DNA from 3 places in the Streptomyces sp. NPDC005483 genome. Region 2 is predicted to be linked to each of the others. Evidence: riboswitches for the same ligand, from Rfam matches in the RefSeq annotation. Region 2 holds a riboswitch; each other region holds the start of a gene.

Region 1 (7,082 bases), on a different contig from region 2:
GGCGGGTACGTGATCGGACCGCTCGTCACCGCGATCGGCCTCGCTGTCTCGTACGGCGGTGTCCAGCTCCTTTGATCGGGGGGCCTGGATGATCTGCGACACTGGTATGGCTATGCCTAAGCCCGGAGAACTCACTTTCGTCGCCCCCCGCGGAGCCCAGAAGCCGCCGCGGCACCTCGCCGACCTCACGCCCGCCGAGCGCAAGGAGGTCGTGGCGGGGATCGGGGAGAAGCCGTTTCGTGCCAAGCAGCTCTCGCAGCACTACTTCGCGCGGTACGCGCACGACCCGGCGCAGTGGACGGACATCCCGGCCGGCGCGCGCGGCAAGCTCCAGGAGGCGCTGCTTCCCGAGCTCATGACCGTCGTGCGGCATCTGTCGACCGACCAGGGGACCACGCGCAAGACGCTGTGGCGGCTGTTCGACGGGACGCTCGTGGAGTCGGTGCTGATGCGGTACCCGGACCGGGTGACCATGTGCATCAGCTCGCAGGCGGGCTGTGGGATGAACTGTCCCTTCTGTGCCACCGGGCAGGCCGGGCTGGACCGGAATCTGTCCACCGCCGAGATCGTCCACCAGATCGTGGACGGGATGCGGGCGCTGCGGGACGGGGAGGTGCCGGGCGGGCCCGCGCGGCTGTCCAACATCGTCTTCATGGGGATGGGGGAGCCGCTCGCCAACTACAAGCGGGTCGTCGGCTCCATTCGCGCGCTCACCGATCCCGCCCCTGACGGGCTGGGGCTCTCGCAGCGCGGTATCACCGTGTCGACCGTCGGTCTCGTGCCCGCGATTCAGCGGTTCTCCGACGAGGGCTTCAAGTGCCGGCTAGCGATCTCCCTGCACGCGCCCGACGACGAGCTGCGCGACACCCTCGTCCCCGTGAACACACGGTGGAAGGTGCGCGAGGTGCTCGACGCCGGGTTCGAGTACGTCGAGAAGAGCGGACGTCGGCTGTCGATCGAGTACGCCCTCATCCGGGACATCAACGACCAGGCCTGGCGGGGAGACCGCCTCGGGCGGCTGCTCCGGGGCAAGCCCGTGCATGTGAATCTGATTCCGCTGAACCCGACTCCCGGGTCCAAGTGGACCGCCTCCCGGCCCGAGGACGAGAAGGCGTTCGTCGAGGCGATCGCCGCGCACGGGGTGCCGGTGACCGTCAGGGACACCCGTGGGCAGGAGATCGACGGGGCCTGCGGTCAGCTCGCGGCGACCGAGCGGTAGTCTGACGTACGTACACGTACGTACATCTTCATATCCGACAGGGGAGCGCCACAGCGCTGAGAGTGCGGCAATCGGGCCGCAGACCCTCTGAACCTCGCCCAGGTCATTCTGGGTAGGAAGTTCGGTCATCACCGTGAACAACAAGAAGTACTTTGCTGTCGTCGTCGGCCTGGGCATGCTCGGCCTGTCCGCCTGCGGATCGTCCGACGGCGGCACATCCTCCGACTCCAAGACCGTCACCCTGGTCAGCCACGACTCGTGGGCCGTCTCCAAGAGCGTCCTCGCCGACTTCGAGAAGAAGTCCGGCTACAAGGTGAAGGTCCTGGAGGACGGCGACGCCGGACAGGCCGTCAACAAGGCCATCCTGACCAAGGACAACCCGCAGGGCGACGTCTTCTTCGGCGTCGACAACACCCTGCTCTCCCGCGCGCTCGACAACGGCCTCTTCCAGCCGTACGAGGCGAAGGGCGCCGACGGGATCAAGGCCGAGTACCGGGTCGACCAGGACAAGCACCGGGTCACGCCCATCGACAGCGGCGACATCTGCGTCAACTACGACAAGGCCTGGTTCACCGCGCACAAGCTCCAGCCGCCGACGTCGTACGACGATCTGATCAAGCCCGCCTACAAGAACCTCCTCGTCACCGAGAACGCCTCCACCTCCTCGCCGGGACTCGGGTTCCTGCTCGGCTCGGCCGCGAAGTACGGCGACGACGGCTGGCAGGGCTACTGGAAGAAGCTCAAGGCCAACGGCGTCAAGGTCGTCGACGGCTGGGAGCAGGCCTACAACGACGAGTTCTCAGGTTCCGCAGGGGGGAAGAAGGCGAAGGCCGACCGGCCGCTCGTGGTGTCGTACGCCTCCTCGCCGCCCGCCGAGGTGATCTACGCGGACCCGAAGCCGACGACCGCGCCCACCGGGGTCGCGCAGGGCACCTGCTTCCGGCAGATCGAGTACGCGGGGCTGCTGAGCAACGCGAAGAACACCAAGGGCGGCAAGGCGTTCCTGGACTTCCTGCTCACCAAGGAGTTCCAGCAGGACATGCCGCTCAACATGTTCGTGTACCCGGTCGTGGACGGCGCCCAGGTGCCGGCCGAGTTCACCGAGTACGGTCCGCAGGCCAAGGATCCCGAGACCATGGACCCGGCGAAGATCGCCGACAACCGTGACGACTGGGTCAAGTCGTGGACCTCGCTCGTACTGAAGTAAGGCCCCGCCAGGGCGTCAGGAACGCGGCGGCCCGGCTCGGGCTCATGGCCGTGCCCGTCGCGTTCTTCGCCGTCTTCTTCGCCTATCCCGTCGCCGCGATCGTCACGCGCGGACTCAAGGCGGGCGGGACCTGGCAGTTCGGCAGGATCACCGACGTCCTCGCCCAGCCGGACATCCGGCACGTGCTGTGGTTCACCACCTGGCAGGCGCTCGCCTCCACCGCGCTCACGCTCCTGATCGCGCTCCCCGGCACGTACGCCTTCGCGCGCTTCGACTTCCCCGGCAAGCAGGTCCTGCGGGCCGTGGTCACCGTCCCCTTCGTGCTGCCGACGGTCGTCGTCGGTACGGCCTTCCTGGCACTCGTCGGAAGGGGCGGCCTCACGGACGACCTCTGGGGCGTACGGCTGGACACCACCGTGTGGGCGATCCTGCTCGCGCACGTCTTCTTCAACTACGCGGTCGTCGTACGGACCGTCGGCGGGCTCTGGGCGCAGCTGGACCCGCGTCAGGAGGAGGCCGCGCGGATGCTGGGCGCGTCCCGGCTCACGGCGTGGCGGACGGTCACGCTGCCCGCGCTCGCGCCCGCCGTGGCCGCCGCCGCGCTGATGGTCTTCCTCTTCACCTTCACCTCCTTCGGCGTGGTGCAGATCCTCGGCGGGCCGACGTTCTCGACCCTCGAGGTGGAGATCTACCGGCAGACCTCCGAGATCTTCGACCTGTCCACGGCCGCCGTGCTGACGCTGATCCAGTTCGTCGCGGTGGGCGCGGTCCTCGCCGTGCACGCCTGGACCGTACGGCGCCGGGAGACCGCCCTGCGGCTCGTCGACGCGTCCGTCACCGCCCGGCGGCCGCGCGGCGCGGGGGAGTGGGGGCTGCTGGCCGGCGTCGTGGGCAGCGTCGCCGTACTCCTCGTGCTGCCGCTCGCCGTCCTCGTGCAACGGTCGCTGGACACCTCCGACTTCGGCTACTACCGGGCGCTGACCCGCAGCGACGGCGGGGTCTTCCTCGTCGCGCCGATCGAGGCGGTCGGGAACTCGCTGGAGTACGCCCTCGCCGCGACCGCCCTCGCGGTGCTCGTCGGGGGGCTCGCGGCGGCGGCGTTGACGCGGCGGGACGCCGGGCGGTTCGTACGGGGTTTCGACGCGCTGCTGATGCTGCCGCTCGGGGTGTCCGCGGTGACCGTCGGCTTCGGGTTCCTGATCTCCCTCGACGAGCCGCCGCTGGACCTCAGGCAGTCCTGGATCCTGGTGCCGCTCGCGCAGGCGCTGGTCGGGGTGCCGTTCGTCGTCCGGACCATGCTGCCGGTGCTGCGGGCCGTGGACCACCGGCTGCGGGAGGCCGCCGCCGTGCTCGGGGCCTCGCCGTGGCGGGTGTGGCGGGAGGTCGATCTGCCCATGGTGCGGCGGGCGTTGCTGATCGCGGCAGGCTTCGCCTTCGCCGTGTCACTGGGTGAGTTCGGGGCGACCGTGTTCATCGCACGGCCCGACAACCCGACGCTGCCGGTCGCCGTGGCCCGGCTGCTCGGGCGGGCCGGGGACCTCAACTACGGCCAGGCGATGGCCCTCTCGACGATCCTGATGGTGGTGTGCGCGGTGGCGCTGCTGGTCCTCGAACGGCTGCGGACCGACCGGACCGGGGAGTTCTAGATGCTGCTGAGCCTTCAGGACGCGACCGTACGGTTCAGTGGGCGAGCCGTGCTCGACGGGGTGGACCTCGATGTCGCCGAGCACGAGATCGTGTGCGTGCTCGGCCCCAGCGGGAGCGGCAAGTCGACGCTGCTGCGGGCGGTGGCCGGGCTCCAACCGCTGGGCGACGGGCGGGTGTTGCTCGACGGGTGCGACCAGGACGGAGTGCCCGCGCACAAGCGCGGGGTCGGGCTGATGTTCCAGGACCACCAGTTGTTCCCGCAGCGGGACGTGGGCGCCAACGTGGCCTTCGGGCTGCGCATGCACGGGGCTTCGAGGGCGCAACAGGACGCGCGGGTGCGGGAGTTGCTGGATCTCGTCGGGCTTCCGGGTGCCGACCGGCGGGCCGTCGGCGCGCTGTCCGGCGGTGAGCAGCAGCGGGTCGCGCTGGCCCGGGCGCTCGCCCCCCGGCCCCGGCTGCTGATGCTCGACGAGCCGCTCGGTCAGCTGGACCGGTCACTGCGGGAGCGGCTGGTCGTCGAACTGCGGGAGCTGTTCGGGCGGTTGGGCACCACCGTGCTCGCGGTCACCCACGACCAGGGCGAGGCCTTCGCGCTCGCCGACCGGGTCGTGGTGATGCGGGACGGGCGGATCGCCCAGTCCGGTACGCCGCTCGAGGTGTGGCAGCGGCCGGCCGACGAGTTCGTGGCCCGCTTCCTCGGCTTCGAGAACGTGGTCGAGGGGACGGTGACGGGTGAGGCGGCGGACACGGCGTGGGGCAAGGTGCCGGTGCCTCCGGGCGCCGCCCAGGGAGTCCGGAGCGTGCTGGTGCGGCCCGCGGGAGTACGGCTCGTGACGGCCGAGGAGGGGCTACGCTGCACGGTCGCCGCGCGCACCTTCAAGGGCACGCATGTCGCCGTACACCTGCACCCCTCGGAAGGCGGCGGGCCGCGGTTGGAGGCCGCGTGTGCGCTGCGCGCGGCGCCGGAGGTCGGGGACGCGGTCGGGGTGGAGTTCGACCCGGACGAAATTGTGGTGCTGGGCTGACCAGGGCGGACCTACAGTGCGGGGCATGACCCTGCTCGCGCACGACCGTTACTGCGACGAGATCGCCCACCAGGTGGGCCTGTTGAGGGCTGTGGTGACCTCCGGGGCCGACCTGTCGGCGACCGTGCCGACGTGTCCGGACTGGTCGCTGGAGCGGCTGCTGCGGCACACCGGGGGCGCCCTGCGCTGGGCGGAGCTGATGGTGCGGACCCGGGCCAGGGAGGAAGTCCCGGAGGGTCACGTGCCGTTGGGGGAGGGGCCCGTGGGCGCCGCTGACCTCGACGCGTGGCTCGGTGAGACCGGCGAGACGCTCGTCGCCACGCTCCGCGAGGCAGGCCCGGACGCCGAGGTGTGGTCCTGGGCCGGCATTCCGACCTCGGGTTTCTGGGCCCGCCGGATGACCCACGAGCTCACCGTCCACCGTGCCGACGCCGCGCTCGCCGCCGGGCAGCCGTACGAGGTCGCCCCCGAGATCGCCGCCGACGCGATCGACGAGTGGCTGCAGATCGTGGAGTTCGTGCAGCGGGCCATGCCGCACGACGAGGCTACGCAGCTGCGGGGGCCGGGGCGCAGTATCCATCTGCACGCGACCGACGGGGCACCCGGGCTCGACGCCGAGTGGATCGTCGAGTTCACCGAGGACGTCATCGTGTGGCGGCGGGGGCACGAGAAGGCGACCGTGGCGCTGCGGGGACCGCTCACCGCCGTCATGCTCGCCTTCTACCGTCGACTGCCCCTGGACAGCCCGGAGCTGGAGGTTCTCGGGGAACGGGAGCTGCTGGAGTTCTGGCTGGAGCGGACCACGTTCGGATGACGGCACGGCTGTGGCCCGCCCCCGGACCGGGGACGGGCCACAGGACGTGGTGCGGGCGTCAGCGGCTGCTGCTCGCCCCACGACGGCGCAGGCCGAAGAACACCGCGCCGCCGCCGAGGGCGACGAGGGCGATGGCGATCCCGGCGATCAGGCCGGTGTTGGAGTTCGCACCGGTCTCGGCGAGGTTGGAGTCGCCGGCCGCGGGCGACGGGGCGTTGCTCTCGGCGGTCGCCGGAGCGGTGGTGCCCTCCGAGGCCGACGGGGTCGCAGTCGGGGCCGGGGACTCCTCGGCCGGGGTGCTGGCGGAGCCCGACGGGGTGGGCGTCGGGGTCGGCGTGTCCTCGGTCTTGCAGGCGGTCGCCGGGGTGGTCAGGTTGGGCTTGATGTCCTCGCCCTTGATGTAGGGCAGGGCCTCGACGTGGACGCGGTACTCGGCGTTGGGCGCCCAGTCCTCCTTGAAGGTGACGGTGGTGCCCTCCTTGGAGCCCTTCACCGTCTGCTCGCCGACCTTCTTCGCGTCGGCACCGTTGCTCTGCAGGTACACGGAGACGGTCGCCTCGACGCCGGACTTGTCCACGTCGGTGACGGTGATGACGCCCTGCGTGCCGTCACACTTGGCTTCGGCGGAGAACTCCTTGATGTTGCAGGCAAGGGCGTTGCCGGAAGCGCCGAGCACGATCGCGGTCGTGGCGGCGGCGACGCCGAGGAAGCGCGCGGCGCGGGAGGTGCGGCGGGATATGGGCGTAAATGCCACGTTCGTCCTTCACGGGGTGCGCAAATGCGGGGGGTGGAAGGGGTGGTGATGTGTCATCACCATCCTCACGAGTCTCACAGGTCTATAAGCGCTGCATAAGCAGTGTCAACGTGCAGGGGCCCTACAACCGTTGGCTTTGCATTCTTATTACCGTGTGAGACGTTTCAGTGCCGCCGGAGCCTGCTCGATCCGGTCAACAAGGGCGATTCGGGCCTCCATTGACCGCTCCCGCGCCAGCGCCTGGAGAAGTGGCCAGGTGGGCAGCCTCTCCGTCCAGTGGACGCGGTTCACGAGCACCATCGGCGTGGGTTCGCCGCGCGACTCGTAGTAGTTGGGCGTCGCGTTGTCGAAGATCTCCTGCACGGTGCCGGCGGCACCCGGCAGGAAGACCACGCCCGCGGTGGAGCGGGCCAGCA
Region 2 (7,082 bases):
CGAGTCGACCGACCTCTCCACGGTCGCCTCGGTGTGCGAGCCGAAGTTGATCAGGTAGGGGGCGTGGACGTACGCCGGGATCGCGTCCTCGGCGCAGGCCTCGCGGAACGCCTCGTCCTGCCGTGGGTTGCCGACGGGGGTGGCCCAGCCGCGTGGGTTGGCGACGAAGACCTGCACGGTCTCGGCGTTCAGTTCACGGGCGTAGGAGAGCCCCACGGAGTGGAGGCCGCCGGCGACGGGGACGTGGCCGCCGACGGGGTTGCGCTGAGTTGTCACCGGTCAAGGGTGCCATTGCCTGCGGCACTGGGGCGTCGCCGGGTGCGGGTAGGTGGGGGCGGGCGGTTGCGCTGTTCCCCGCGCCCCTGAATGCCTGCGGCGCAGCTGCGGCTCCGGTGGGGCCTGTGCAGCGCGTGCGGTGCGTTGTGGGGCCGGGGGCCGCAACTCCCCAGGGGCGCGGGGAACTGCGCGACCAGCCACAACGGACCCGCGGTCGCCTGACAACCTCACCCGCCGGCCCCGTCGCGCGTCTCTCAGCGGATCGTGATCGTGATCGTCGAACCCTTGGGAGCCGTGTCCCCGCCCTCCACCGACTGCTTCTTCACCGTGTCGCCGAACAGGCCGAGCAGACCCCGGTCCTCGTCGACCTGGAAGCCCGCGTCCTCCAGTTCGGACTTGGCGTCGTCCACGCTGTCGCCCGTGACGTCCGGGACCTCGATCATCTCGGGGCCCTTGGAGATCGTCAGCGTGACGGTGTCGCCCTCGGCCGCCTGGCTGTCGGCGGCCGGAGTCTGCTTGGCCACCTGGCCCGCGTCGTACTCGGAGTTGACCCGGGTGGTGGCGACCTCGACCTTCAGGCCGGCCTCCGCCAGATCGGCCTTGGCGTCGGCCAGGTCCTCGCCGGTGACGTCCGGGACGTCGACCGGGGCGCCCTTGCTGACGGTGAACGCGATCGCCGAGCCGGCGCGCAGGGTGGTGCCGCTCTCGGGGTCGGTGCCGATCACCATGCCCTTCGGGACGTCGTCGCTGAACTCCCGGGTGACCATGCCCGGCTCCAGTCCCTCCGTCTTCAGCCGGGCTCTCGCCTTGCTCAGCGCCCACCCGTCCAGGTCGGGCACCTTCACCGTCTGCGGGCCCCTGGAGACGGTGATCGACACGGAGTCGTGGCTGCGGATCCGGGCGCCCACTCCCGGGTCCGTGCTGATGACGGTGCCGCGCTTGACGGTGTCGCTGTAGGCGTAGGTGACCTTCCCGGTCTCCAGCCCGGCCCCGTCCAGCCGGTCCCGGGCCTGCGCCTCGGTCTTCGACAGCAGGGACGGGACTCGCGTGAACTGGCCGGAGTTGATGTACCAGACGCCCGCCCCGAGCCCGAGGGCCAGCAGGACCGCGGCGACGATCAGGAGCGGGCCGCGCCGGGTGCCGCCGGAGGAGCGGCCACGGCGGGACGGCGGGGGCGGGGGGCTCTCCAGGACGCTGGTGTGGTGGTACCCCGACTCGTCCTCGTTGACCGGCAGCAGACGGGGCACGGTCAGCGAGCGGGGGATCACGCTCGTACGGTTCTCCGCGCCCGCGTACTCCGTGGCGAGCGCCTGCGGCGGCACCGCGTCCAGTTGGTCGGCGCTCAGCCTGTCGCGGGCCTCGCGGGTCTGCGCGAGCAGTGCCACGGCGTCGTACGGGCGCAGGTCCGGGGTGCGGGCGGTGGCCGAGGCGACCAGTTCGTCCAGTTCGTACGGCAGCCCCGGGACCACCGCCGAGGGGGGCGGGACGTCCTCGTGGAGGTGCTTGTAGAGGACTATGGCGGGGGAGTCGCCCTCGTGCGGCTGGCTGCCGGTCAGCATCTCGTACAGCACGACGCCACACGCGTACACGTCGACGCGGGCGTCGGCGGCGCCCGGCTGCTCGATCTGCTCGGGCGAGAGATAGGACACGGTGCCGAGGACGGCTCCGGTGGTGCTGGTCACGTTGTTCACGGACCGCACGAGACCGAAGTCGGCGACCTTGACCCGGCCGTCGTCCCCTATCAGGACGTTCTCCGGCTTCATGTCCCGGTGCACGAAACCGGCGCGGTGCGCGGCGCCGAGCGCGGCCAGCACGGGCTCCAGGATGTCCAGGGCGGCGCGCGGCTGCAGGGCCCCGCGCTCGCGCAGCACGTCACGCAGGGTGCAGCCGGCGACGTACTCCATGGCGAGATAGACGTACGACCCGTCGGTGCCCTGGTCGAAGACCTGCACGACATTGGGGTGGGCGAGCCGGGCGACGGACTTGGCCTCCCGGATGAACCGCTCGACGAAGGTCCCGTCCGCCGCGAGCGCGGGGTGCATCACCTTGAGCGCGAGCACGCGGTCCAGACGGGTGTCCAGGGCCCGGTAGACCGTGGCCATCCCGCCGACCGCGATCCGCGCGTCCACGCGATAGCGGCCGTCGAGCACCTGCCCGACCAGCGGGTCCTGAAGCGTCGTATCCACGCAGGCGAGTCTACGAGCCGCCGCTGACAGTCCATCCGGTTCGGCCGGTATCGGGGCGTGACTGCAGCCGAGCTGTGACGAGGATCGCACGTGGGGCCCTGTGAGGCGGGTGCACCGGATGCGTCCTACGGGGCGGACAACTGCGCGACCGGCCGCCACATCGCCGCACGGACGCCCCGGCGAGGCACCTTTCCGGGCGCGGCTCACCGAAAGGCCGGCCGCTCCGGATCCAACGCCGCCAAGCCCTCCGCAGGAGACGACGCCTCGGCGAAATGCCGCCGGGGGATGCGCCCCGCCCGGTGGGCCAGCCGCCCCGCCTCCACCGCGTGCCGCATCGCGTGCGCCATCAGCTCCGGCTCCTGCGCCCGCGTCACCGCCGAGGCGAGCATCACACCCGCGCAGCCCAGCTCCATCGCAAGGGCCGCGTCCGACGCCGTGCCCGCCCCCGCATCCAGGATCACCGGTACGCGCGCGTGCTCGACGATCAGCTGGAAGTTGTGCGGGTTGCGGATGCCGAGGCCCGAGCCGATCGGCGAGCCGAGCGGCATGATCGCCGCGCAGCCGACGTCCTCCAGCTTGCGGGCCAGCACGGGGTCGTCGTTGGTGTACGGCAGCACCGTGAAGCCATCGTCCACCAGGGTCTCGGCCGCGTCCAGCAGCTCTATGGGGTCCGGCAGCAGGGTGCGCTCGTCGGCGATGACCTCCAGCTTGACCAGGTCGGTGCCGAGCGCCTCGCGCGCGAGGCGGGCCGTCAGGACGGCCTCCCCGGCGGTGAAACAGCCTGCCGTGTTCGGAAGGACCAGGATGCCGAGCTTCTCCAGCACGGACAGCACCGAGCCGTGCACCGAGGGGTTCACGCGGCGCATGGCGACCGTCGTCAGCTCCGTGCCGGAGGCGACCAGCGCCCGCTCCAGCACCTCCAGGCTGGGCGCCCCGCCCGTGCCCATGATCAGCCGGGACGAGAAGGACGTACCGCCGATGACAAAGGGATCGTCGGCCATGGGTCAGCCTCCTTGGACGGCGGTGAGGACTTCCACGCGGTCGCCCTCGGAGAGGGACGTCGAGGGCCACTGCGCGCGCGGGACGACGGTCTCGTTGAGCGCGGCGGCCACCCCGGAGGGTGCCGGCGTCAGCGCCCGTACGACGGTGTCGAGAGCCGTGCCGGGAGCGAACCGGCGCGGCTCCCCGTTGACGGAGATGTTCATGCCGGCTGCTCCACGGACTCCAGAAACCGACCGGGGGTGAACGGACGGGCCACGTCCGGCAGTTCACCGGTCGTCAGCGCGTGCGCCAGCGCGTCCCCGGTGACCGGGGTCAGCAGCACGCCGTTGCGGTAGTGCCCGGTGGCCAGCAGGAGGCCGGGCAGGTCCGTCGGGCCGAGCAGCGGGGCGTTGTCCGGGGAGCCCGGGCGCAGCCCCGCGCGGGTCTCCGTCAGCGGCAGCTCGGTGATGCCGGGGACCAGTTCGTGCGCGTCCCGCAGCAGCTCGTACACCCCGCCCGCGGTCACTGTCGTGTCCCAGCCCAGCTCCTCGCTGGTCGCGCCGATCACCAGCTCGCCGCTCTCGCGCGGCACCAGGTAGACCTGGCTGCCGCGCACGACGGCGCGCACGGTACGGCTCAGGAAGGGCGCGAGGCGCGGCGGCACGGTCAGGCGCAGTACCTGCCCCTTCACGGGCCGTACGGGAGGCAGGAGGGCCCGCGGGACGCCTTCCAGGCGCCCGCTGAGGCTTCCGGCGGCGAGTACCACCTGGGCCGCCCCCAGTTCCTCGCCGTCCGTGGTGGCGATCCCGGCGGCCCGGTCCCGTACGACACGAAGGCCTTGGGCCCACGCGCGGTGGAACACCACGCCGGCCCGCTCGCACGCGGCCAGCAACGCGCGCGTGAGCCGGCGCGGATCGATCTGGTGGTCGCCGTCCACCCGCAGCCCGCCCCGCACCCCCGGCGCGAGCATCGGCTCCAGCCGCCGGCACTCCCGGCCGGACAGCCACTCCGACTCCAGCCCCGACTGCCGTTGCAGCGCGTGCAGTTCGCGGAGATGAGCGCGGTCGTCGGCGTCCAGCGCCACGGCGAGCGTGCCGCACCGGCGGTAGCCCAGGTCGAGACCGGTGAGGTCGGTGAGCTCGGCCGCGAAGTCGGGATAGCGCTGGGCGGAGGCGAGGTTCAGGCTCAGCAGGGTCTGCTCGCCGTAGTGCAGTTCGGTGACCGCGGCCAGCATCCCGGCGGCCACCTGGGCGGCCCCGCCGCCCGGTTCCGGATCCACCACGGCGGTGGTGAGACCGCGTTGTGCGGCCCGCCAGGCCGTGACCAGGCCGATGATGCCGCCCCCGACGACGAGGACGTCTGACGTACGTGAGGACATGGGCGTCCAGCCCCTCCCTTCGCCGGCATGACCCGGATCAGGTTCGTACGGTCGGAGGCCGCCAGCCTCCCTCTCAGCCCGGTGCGTCCGGGCTCCCGCGAGTGCTCTACGTTGGCCACCCTAGCCCGTGCCCGCGCGCCTCTGTAAGGGAGCCTTCCACCATGCCCCGCTCGCTCGACGGCCTCGTCCTCGCCCCGGTGGCCGATCAGGCCCCAGGTCAGGTGGGTACGCGGACCCGGTTCACCTACCACGAGAAGGACGGGGAGATCTGGGCCGAGTACGCGGGCGGTGACGTCGTACGCGGACATCTGGTCGGCACGCGCGCGGGGGACCGTCTCGACTTCCGCTACGTCCAGCTCAAGCATGACGGAACGACATCCTCCGGGCACTGCGTCTCGACCGTGGCCGAGCTTGCCGACGGCCGGGTGCGGCTGGAGGAGACGTGGGAGTGGGAGTCGCAGGCGGGCAGCGGGACGAGTGTCGTGGAACAGGTCGACGAGGTTGTGCAGCAGGTCACGGCGCACGACTCCTGACTGACTGATTGTCAGTTGACTATGGTGATCAAATGAGCGAGCAGACGCAGGCGCGGGCGCAGCGGCGGGTGGTCGTGGTCGGCGCGGGCATGGCCGGGGTACAGACGGCGGTCGCCCTGCGCGAACAGGGCTTCGCCGGGACCGTCACGATCATCGGCGCGGAACCCCATCAGCCGTACGACCGTCCGCCGCTCTCCAAAGCCGTACTGCTGGGCAAGGCCGAGGGCTCCGCGTTCGACGTGGACTTCGAGGCCCTCGGCATCGAACTGCTGCTGGGCCGCGAGGTGTCGGGGGTGCGCCCCGAAGCGCACGAACTGGACACCGAGGCAGGGCCCGTCCCGTACGACGTCCTCGTCCTCGCCACCGGCGCGGAACCGATCCGGCTGCCCGGCACGGAGGGCGTGCCCGGGGTGCATCTGCTGCGCACCCTGGACGACGCCGAGCGGCTGCGCCCGGTGCTCGCCCGGCAGCACGACATCGTGGTCGTCGGCGCGGGCTGGATCGGCGCCGAGTTCGCCACCGCCGCGCGCGAGGCGGGCTGCGCGGTGACGGTCGTGGAAGCCGCCGACCGGCCGCTCGCGGGCGCGCTGCCCGCCGAGGTGGCCGCGCCGATGTCCTCCTGGTACGCCGACGCGGGTGCCGTGCTGCGCACACACGCGCGCGTGGAGCGCGTCGAGCCCGGCGCGGTCGTCCTGGACGACGGCTCCCGGGTGCCCGCGGGCGCCGTCGTGGTCGGTATCGGGGCCCGGCCCGCCACGGCCTGGCTCGCCGGTTCCGGCATCGAGCTCGGCGCCCACCGCGAGGTCGTCGCCGACGAGCGCCTGCGCACCTCCGTGCCGGACGTCTACGCGGTCGGCGACTGCGCCTCCTTCCCCTCGGGGAGGTATGGCGAGCGCCTGCTGGTCCACCACTGGGACAACGCCCTCCAGGGCCCCCGCACGGTGGCCGCCGACATCCTGGGTGAGACCCCGACGGTCTACGACCCGGTCCCGTACTTCTGGTCCGAGCAGTTCGGCCGCTTCGTCCAGTACGCCGGGCACCACGCGTCCGCCGACACGACCCTGTGGCGCGGCGAGCCGTCCGGTCCCGCCTGGACGGTGTGCTGGCTGCGCGAGAACCGCCTGGTGGCCCTCCTGGCGGTGGGCCGCCCCCGGGACCTGGCCCAGGGCCGCCGGCTCATCGACGCGGGCACGGTGCTGGATCCGGAGCTGCTGGTGGACCCGGCGAGACCGCTGAAGGCGGCGACGGCGTAAACGCCCCGGGCTGATCCCGGGCGACGGCCAGGACGCGGGTGGGCTTCCACGACCCGCCCGACGGCCCGTTTCCGCCACGACGCCGATCCGCCCGGCGGTGGTGCCCGGTGGAACCCGACGACCATGGGCCGGCGCCGACCAGAGCGGAGACCTTTGCGGGAGGCCGACGGCCGGTCCTGCGCTGTCTCCCGCTGCGGCGGGAGGGCGCGCGCAGGTGTGTCGGCGTCCGGTGGCACATCGCGCTGTCGCTGGTCAGGGGTGGTTCGGCGGGGTGCGGGCGGCCGGTAGCGCCGTTTCTTCCCGTCGCGAGGGGAGAGGGCGTGGGTGCGGGCCGTCGGCACTCGTCGCCATGCCCCCTGTCGCCTGCGGGAGGCGGCTCGGCAGGCTTCGGGCGGCCGGTTCCGCCGCCTGTTCTCGTCGCGAGGGGAGGGCGTCGGCGCCCGTCCGCCCACCCCTTCGCCACCCGTCGGAGGCG
Region 3 (7,082 bases), on a different contig from region 2:
ACGGAAGTTCATGTCGAGCTCCTCGTCGCGCAGCGACTGGTGAGCGACCGGAGCGGGCGGGGCGAGCGGTAACAGGAATCCACTGTTCCCTCGGGCGGGGGAAGTTTTCCGGACGGGCCGTATACGTGCGGTGGCAGACCGTTAAAGTCCGGAACTCGACGCGGGGACGACCCCGCGAGCGGAGTACACCCCCTCCCGTGTTCCCCGCACGGGCTGCCCCCCTCGCGCTCCGGGAGTGACCCTTGGCCACGGTTGACACCGCACCCGCACAGATCGACGCCCGCTCGACGACGGCTCCGACACAGCCGACGGCGTCAGTACGACCGACGGCCCCTGGAGGTCCGGTAGCTCCCGCCCTGCCGGCAGCTCCGGTACAGGCGTCCGCTCTCGTACGGCCATCCGCTCCCGTTCAACCCTCCGCGCCCGCACGGCCGACGACTCCGGTACGGCCGTCGGCCCCCGTCCAGCGGCAGATGGCGCCCTCCTCCGAACCGCCCGAACAGGCCCATTCCGCGACCCTGATCGGATCTGTCCAGCGTGCGATGCGCCTGCTGGAATCCGTCGCGGAGCACGAGCACGGCGCTCCCGCCAAACAACTCGCCCGCGAGACGAGGCTTGCGCTGCCCACGACGTACCACCTGCTGCGCACCCTCGTGCACGAGGGCTATCTGCGCCGCGACAAGGGTCTGTTCTTCCTCGGGGAGGCGGCCGAACGGCTCAGCAGCAACGGAGCCGAGCAGAAACGTCGCAGCACCGTTGTCGAGGCGCTCGCGCACTGGCGCGACCAGATCGGCGTTCCGGTCTACTACGCCCAGTACCGCGACGGCGAGATCGAGGTCCTCTGCGTCTCCGACAGCCCCGGAATCCCTGCGGTCGAGGAGTGGGCCGACTTTCGGGAAACCGGGCACGCCCACGCCATCGGGCAGTGTCTGCTGGCCCAGCTCGACGACGAGGCCCGGCGCGACCACCTCGACCGGTACCCCGTGCAGTCCATCACGCCGTACACCGTGCGCGACGGCCACAGCCTGCTCCGGCGTCTCGAACGGAGCGCGCGGATGGGACCGGTGATCGAGCGTCAGGAGTACGCGCTGGGGACGGTGTGCGCGGCGATTCCGATCACGGTGGGTAACGCTGCGGCAACGATGGCTATCTCGTTGCCCGCTCATCAGGCGGACCGGTTGCTGGCCGCCACCCAGCAACTGCAAGAGGAAATGGGGCGTCTCATGGGATCACTCGCGATCTCTATCAGTATCTGAAAATTCACTCCTTGTGATCTGTCGTGCACGTTCAGCAAGATGCCACCAGTGTCAGATGGGATCATTTCGGCCGACGAAGGCAGATGACGGGGTAGGCGATGCGCGAGTCCGTACAGGCAGAGGTCATGATGAGCTTTCTCGTGTCGGAGGATCTCTCCTTCCGTATTCCGGTGGAGCTGCGCTACGAGGCCTGCGATCCCTACGCCGTCCGGCTGACCTTCCATCTCCCGGGTGATGCCCCGGTGACCTGGGCATTCGGCCGCGAGCTGCTGATCGACGGGGTGGGCCGGCCCTGCGGGGAGGGTGATGTACGGGTCTCACCCGCCGGTTCCGACCTGCTGGGCGATGTCCTGATCAGGCTTCAGGTCGGCGGCGACCAGGCCCTGTTCCGCTCTTCGACGGCGCCGATCATCGCCTTCCTCGACCGCACCGACAAGCTGGTGCCGCTGGGTCAGGAGGCCGCGCTGGCCGATTTCGACACCCATCTCGACGAGGCGCTGGACCGGATCCTGGCGGAGGAGCAGAGCGCGGGCTGATGCCTTCGGCGGCGAGGTGCCGCAACGCTTCATCGTGGTGCGGGAGGCTGCAGGAACGCTTCTGCCTGGGTTGGGGCCGCCGGAGCAGGGCGGGTGCCGGGGCTGCGGGCCGAGGTCACTGGGCGTGGGGTATGGCGAGGCTTTCCCCACCGATCAGGATGCCGGAGTGGATCGGGCAGGGTGAGGATGACCGATCACACTCACAGCGGGACGGCGGCGCGACCCGGCTCGCTGGAGGTTCGGAGCGGGTCGGTGCTCGTGATGCTTCTGCCGAGGTGGGCGGCGCTGCCGGTCGTGACGGCCGGGGCCGGCCATCGGGGGCGTGGGCGCCGCGGGAACGACAAAGCGGCGGGCTGCCCGTGCTCGTGGGACCAGGGCGGTGTGAGAGCGGATGTGGCGTGATGCAGCGCGTGTGTGCGCACATGTCCTATGGCGAGCGGGTTTCCTCATAAGAGCCGGGAGCCTCAGGGCAGTGGAACCGTAGCTCGGGAGCAGTGGCCGACCTTCACCGTCGTCGTCCTCGACCTCCGCCGCCGCGCTGCCCGGCGCCTTCCTGCCCTGGGTGCTGTTGTCGCTGATGAACCCGTTCATGGGCGGCGTGGACGCGGCCTCCATCCTGGCCTGTCTGCTCCCCGTCGGGCTGTATCTCCTGTCCCGGACACCGGGACCCGAACCGGAACTCGGAACCGTGAGGCAGAGCCCCGGCCCGCCCCCTGGGCTCCTCTCAGCGCCTGCGCCGCCGACCCTTCCCACCGCGTCCCGTTGCCGGCCGACTGTCGGCCGTGCCCGCGCTCGCACTCGTCGCCGGTACGGGCGCTGACGCCGCCGCAGCAGCCTCCGCTCCCGGCCGGTCGGCCGAGACCACCAGGGCCGCGAGGGCCGTCGTGACCGGTACAGAGGCGACGAGGCCGATCGAGCCGACCAGCGTGCGCACGATCTCCTCAGCCACCAGCTCGCTGTTGGCGACGTTCCCCACGCTGGACTGGGCGATGGAGAAGAGCAGCAGCAGCGGCAGCGCGGCGCCCGCGTAGGCGAGGACCAGCGTGTTGACCACGGACGCAATGTGGTCGCGGCCGATCCGGATACCCGCGCGGTACAGCCCGCGCCATCCCATCGCCGGGTTGGCTTCGTGCAGCTCCCACACCGCCGAGGTCTGCGTGACCGTCACGTCGTCCAGGACGCCGAGGGAGCCGATGATGACGCCGGCGAGCAGCAGACCGCTCATGTCGATCGACGGGTACAGGCCGTGGATGAGCCCGGTGTTGTCGTCGGTGTTGCCGGTGAGCGCGGCCCAGTCGATGAACACCGAGCCGAGGATGCCGATCAGCACCAGGGAGATCAGTGTGCCCAGTACGGCCACGGAGGTGCGGGCAGACAACCCGTGGCACATGTAAAGGGCGATCAGCATGATGGCGCTCGACCCGACCACCGCCACGAGCAGCGGGTTCGAGCCCTGGAGGATCGCGGGCAGGACGAAGAAGTTCAGCACCATGAAACTGATGGCCAGGGCGACCAGTGCCATGACTCCGCGCATGCGCCCGACGACCACGACGGCGAGCGCGAAGATGCCGGCAAGCACGGCCATCGGAATCCGGCGGTTCACGTCGGTGACCGAGTACTGGAGATCCCTGGGGGCGGAGGGCTCGTAGGCGACCACGACCTTCTCGCCCTCGTGCAACTGCCGCGACTGGTCCGGCTGGACGATTTCCGTGAAGGTACGGCCCTTGTCGTCGCCGGTGTCGACCCGGATCGTCGCCTTCTTGCAGGTGCCGTTCGCCTGCTGCTCGGCGGACGAGCCCTCCGGGGTGGAGGTGTCCCCGGTCGGGGTCTCCCCCGAGGCGTTCACCGACTTGCAGCTCACGCTCACGACCTTGGTGACCGTGGCCTGCTGGGTCTGCCGGTCGAAGCCGACCCCGGTGCGTTCGTGCGCCGGGGCACCACCGGGCCACAGCACCCCGAGCCCCACCACCACGGCTACGCCGAACGGGATGAGGATCGCCGCGATGACCTTGCGCAGGTGCTTGGAGACGGGAGTCGCCGGGCCATGGCTATGACTGTGCGAGTGACCGTGCCCACCGCCGGAGCCGGGCCCGCTCTCGTGCCCTTCACCGGAACCGTGCCCGTGCCCGTCACCGGGACCGTGCCCGTCGCCGCGATGACCACCACCGCCACCCAGACCGCCACCACCGCCTTGGGCCCCGTGGCTCGCGCCCTGACCTCGGCCGTAGTCGTAACCGCCGCCATGCCCGCCACTGTGCTCTCGCTCATGCTCGTGCCAGCCGCCGGCCCCACCGGACCCGCCGTCTCCGAAGCCACCGCGGGATCCGCTGCCAGGGCCGTGCCCAGGGCCGTTTCCGGAGCCCGGTCGGCGCGGAGGCTCGGGAGGCGGGTACGGGGGCTGATGCGTCGTGGTCACCGACCGATCATCGCAAGAACGACAGGGGCCCTCTGTTCACCGCGCCCGAATTGACGCTAGCGTGGAGCCACTTTGTACACGCGGGAGCTCGGAGCACCGGGCTGAGAGGGCGCTGACCTCCGTCCCAGCGATGTTTCACGTGGAACGTCCTTTCAAGCGAGTGACGTTCCCCACGAAACGTCGGCAGACGGAAACCGCTGCGTCGACCGCCGAACCTGTTACCGGGTAATGCCGGCGTAGGGAGTAGGTCTCATGACCATCAAGGACGCGCGCACGCCTGCCTCCGAGCAGAACGACGACCAGCTCGACGGAGAGGCCGGGAAGTCCATCGGCTGGCACAAGGCGTACGTCGAGGGCTCGCGCCCCGATCTGCGGGTGCCGGTCCGCCAGGTGCACCTCACCAACGGGCAGTCGGTCACTCTGTACGACACCTCGGGCCCGTACACCGATCCGCTCACCGAGACGGACGTCCGCCGGGGCCTTGTGCCGCTGCGGGAGAACTGGATCATCGCCCGCGGGGACACCGAGGAGTACGCCGGTCGTCCCGTGCGCCCCGAGGACGACGGGATCAAGCACACCTCACCGCGGGGTGGCCTCCGTAACCTCGACGCCGTCTTCCCGGGGAGGTCGCGTCAGCCGCGACGTAGCCGTGACGGCAGGGCGGTCACGCAGCTCGCCTACGCCCGCCGCGGTGAGATCACACCGGAGATGGAGTACGTGGCCATCCGGGAAAACGTATCTGCCGAAGTCGTCCGTGAGGAGATCGCGGCGGGCCGCGCGGTGCTGCCGGCGAACGTCAACCACCCGGAGATCGAACCGATGATCATCGGCAAGCGGTTCCTGGTGAAGGTCAACGCCAACATCGGCAACTCCGCGGTGACCTCCTCCATCGAGGAGGAGGTCGAGAAGATGACCTGGGCGACCCGGTGGGGCGCGGACACGGTCATGGACCTGTCCACCGGCCGCAACATCCACACCACCCGCGAGTGGGTGCTGCGCAACTCCCCCGTCCCCATCGGCACGGTGCCGCTCTACCAGGCTCTGGAGAAGGTCGACGGCCGCGCCGAGGATCTGACCTGGGAGATCTACAAGGACACGGTCATCGAGCAGGCCGAGCAGGGCGTGGACTACATGACGGTCCACGCGGGCGTACGCCTGCCGTACGTACCCCTGACGGCCAACCGGAAGACGGGCATCGTCTCGCGTGGCGGCTCGATCATGGCGGCGTGGTGCCTGGCGCACCACAAGGAGTCGTTCCTGTACGAGAACTTCGAGGAACTGTGCGAGATCCTCGCGGCCTACGACGTCACGTACTCGCTGGGCGACGGTCTCAGGCCGGGCTCGATCGCTGACGCCAACGACCAGGCACAGTTCGCGGAGTTGCGCACACTCGGGGAACTCAACCGGATCGCGAAGCGTTTCAACGTACAGACCATGATCGAGGGCCCGGGACACGTCCCGATGCACAAGATCAAGGAGAACATCGACCTTCAGCAGGAGATCTGCGATGAAGCTCCGTTCTATACGCTCGGCCCGCTGACCACCGACGTCGCGCCGGCCTACGACCACATCACTTCCGGCATAGGCGCCGCGATGATCGCCTGGTGGGGCACCGCGATGCTCTGCTACGTCACGCCCAAGGAGCACCTGGGCCTGCCCAACCGGGACGACGTAAAAACGGGTGTCATCACCTACAAGATCGCCGCCCACGCGGCCGACCTCGCCAAGGGATACCCCGGCGCCCAGGAGTGGGACGACGCCCTCTCCGACGCCCGCTTCGAGTTCCGCTGGGAGGACCAGTTCAACCTGGCCCTCGACCCCGACACGGCCCGGGAGTTCCACGACGAGACCCTCCCGGCCGAACCGGCCAAGACGGCTCACTTCTGCTCCATGTGCGGGCCGAAGTTCTGCTCGATGAAGATCAGCCAAAGCATCACCGAGCGGTTCGGGGGCGCAGCGGCTGAGGGAGCGACGCCGGAGGAGATCGCTGAGGGGATGCTGCAGAAGTCGAAGGAGTTCGCGGCGAGCGGGAACAAGGTGTACCTGCCCATGGCGGACTGAGAACCGGGGGGTGGGGCCCCGAAGCTCCGGGGCCCCGCTTCTGCGGGGGTTCAGTAAGCAGCTCCTCGGTCCCTCGGCGGGCAGACTGACCCCATGACAGCGAGAGCACTGAGCCAGGGCGCCATCAGCACCGTCCCCGACCAGGAGCTGTACGACCGGCCCCGGTCAGAGTTCCCGACTTGGGTGGCTGCCGCCGACCAGGCGGGCATCCTCGTGCTCCGCGGTGTGGTGCCACCGGAACACCGCCCTCTGATCACTACCGTTGAGCGTTCTGCAGGCGTTCGACCTGCTTTGTGATCAGATCAGGTGGGAAGGCTGCCTGTTTGTCGATTTCCATCGCGGTGAATGCTGCGATGACGCTGCCCACCCGGACCACCACGTGGTCTTCGTGGTGGACGCGGCCGTCGTCCATCGGAGACTCAAGGCCGTACCGCACGGCCTCGTCCCCGACGCGAGGTGAGCTCTCAACTGCCAGCTTCGATCGGTACTTGCCGGCATAGCTGGTCCCAGTGAAAGCTCTGCACGCCTTGAGCCCCTCGCCAAGTCGTTTGAAGGCGCTTTGTGCTTCTGCTCCCTTGTATGCGGCGAGAGTCGATCCGCCGGGGAAGATGTTGTCCTTCCAATTGAAGGTCTGAACCACGACAGAGGACGCTTCCTCGGCGTCGTTGATATCCAAGACCTGCTCGCATGCCGAGTCCGAGACAGGAGGGAACGTCGAGTAGCCGGTCTCTGCCGTAACGTCGCGGACGGGGATCGCACCCTCGTATGCCTGGGGCACCTCACCCTCCCGGAAGGTGAGGGTCTTGAGTTCGC

The links. Region 2 has a riboswitch for thiamine pyrophosphate ahead of thiO (glycine oxidase ThiO). Riboswitches for the same ligand answer to the same signal wherever they lie in the genome.
Region 1: it holds a riboswitch for thiamine pyrophosphate, as region 2 does, so the genes downstream of both, ABZT06_RS17390 (thiamine ABC transporter substrate-binding protein) here and thiO (glycine oxidase ThiO) in region 2, are expected to answer to the same signal.
Region 3: it holds a riboswitch for thiamine pyrophosphate, as region 2 does, so the genes downstream of both, thiC (phosphomethylpyrimidine synthase ThiC) here and thiO (glycine oxidase ThiO) in region 2, are expected to answer to the same signal.

What each region holds. Positions count from the first base shown of each region.
Region 1 covers NZ_JBEXEA010000008.1:136,463-143,544, reverse strand. The annotation lists gene ABZT06_RS17400 (hypothetical protein) at 1-75, shown strand, start outside; gene rlmN (23S rRNA (adenine(2503)-C(2))-methyltransferase RlmN) at 113-1,219, shown strand; TPP riboswitch at 1,249-1,356, shown strand; gene ABZT06_RS17390 (thiamine ABC transporter substrate-binding protein) at 1,353-2,426, shown strand; gene ABZT06_RS17385 (iron ABC transporter permease) at 2,402-4,072, shown strand; gene ABZT06_RS17380 (ABC transporter ATP-binding protein) at 4,073-5,098, shown strand; gene ABZT06_RS17375 (maleylpyruvate isomerase family mycothiol-dependent enzyme) at 5,124-5,912, shown strand; gene ABZT06_RS17370 (LAETG motif-containing sortase-dependent surface protein) at 5,971-6,666, opposite strand; gene ABZT06_RS17365 (LOG family protein) at 6,814-7,082, opposite strand, start outside.
Region 2 covers NZ_JBEXEA010000014.1:256,684-263,765, reverse strand. The annotation lists partial or broken gene ABZT06_RS27075 (deoxyribonuclease IV) at 1-276, opposite strand, end outside; gene pknB (Stk1 family PASTA domain-containing Ser/Thr kinase) at 531-2,462, opposite strand; gene ABZT06_RS27065 (thiazole synthase) at 2,666-3,463, opposite strand; gene thiS (sulfur carrier protein ThiS) at 3,467-3,667, opposite strand; gene thiO (glycine oxidase ThiO) at 3,664-4,821, opposite strand; TPP riboswitch at 4,819-4,930, opposite strand; gene ABZT06_RS27050 (hypothetical protein) at 4,983-5,354, shown strand; gene ABZT06_RS27045 (FAD-dependent oxidoreductase) at 5,387-6,607, shown strand.
Region 3 covers NZ_JBEXEA010000019.1:103,690-110,771, forward strand. The annotation lists gene ABZT06_RS32190 (DUF5326 family protein) at 1-43, shown strand, start outside; gene ABZT06_RS32195 (IclR family transcriptional regulator C-terminal domain-containing protein) at 474-1,256, shown strand; gene ABZT06_RS32200 (SsgA family sporulation/cell division regulator) at 1,355-1,792, shown strand; gene ABZT06_RS32205 (YibE/F family protein) at 2,517-3,968, opposite strand; TPP riboswitch at 4,279-4,468, shown strand; gene thiC (phosphomethylpyrimidine synthase ThiC) at 4,461-6,269, shown strand; partial or broken gene ABZT06_RS32215 (VWA domain-containing protein) at 6,393-6,482, shown strand; gene ABZT06_RS32220 (hypothetical protein) at 6,526-7,082, opposite strand, start outside.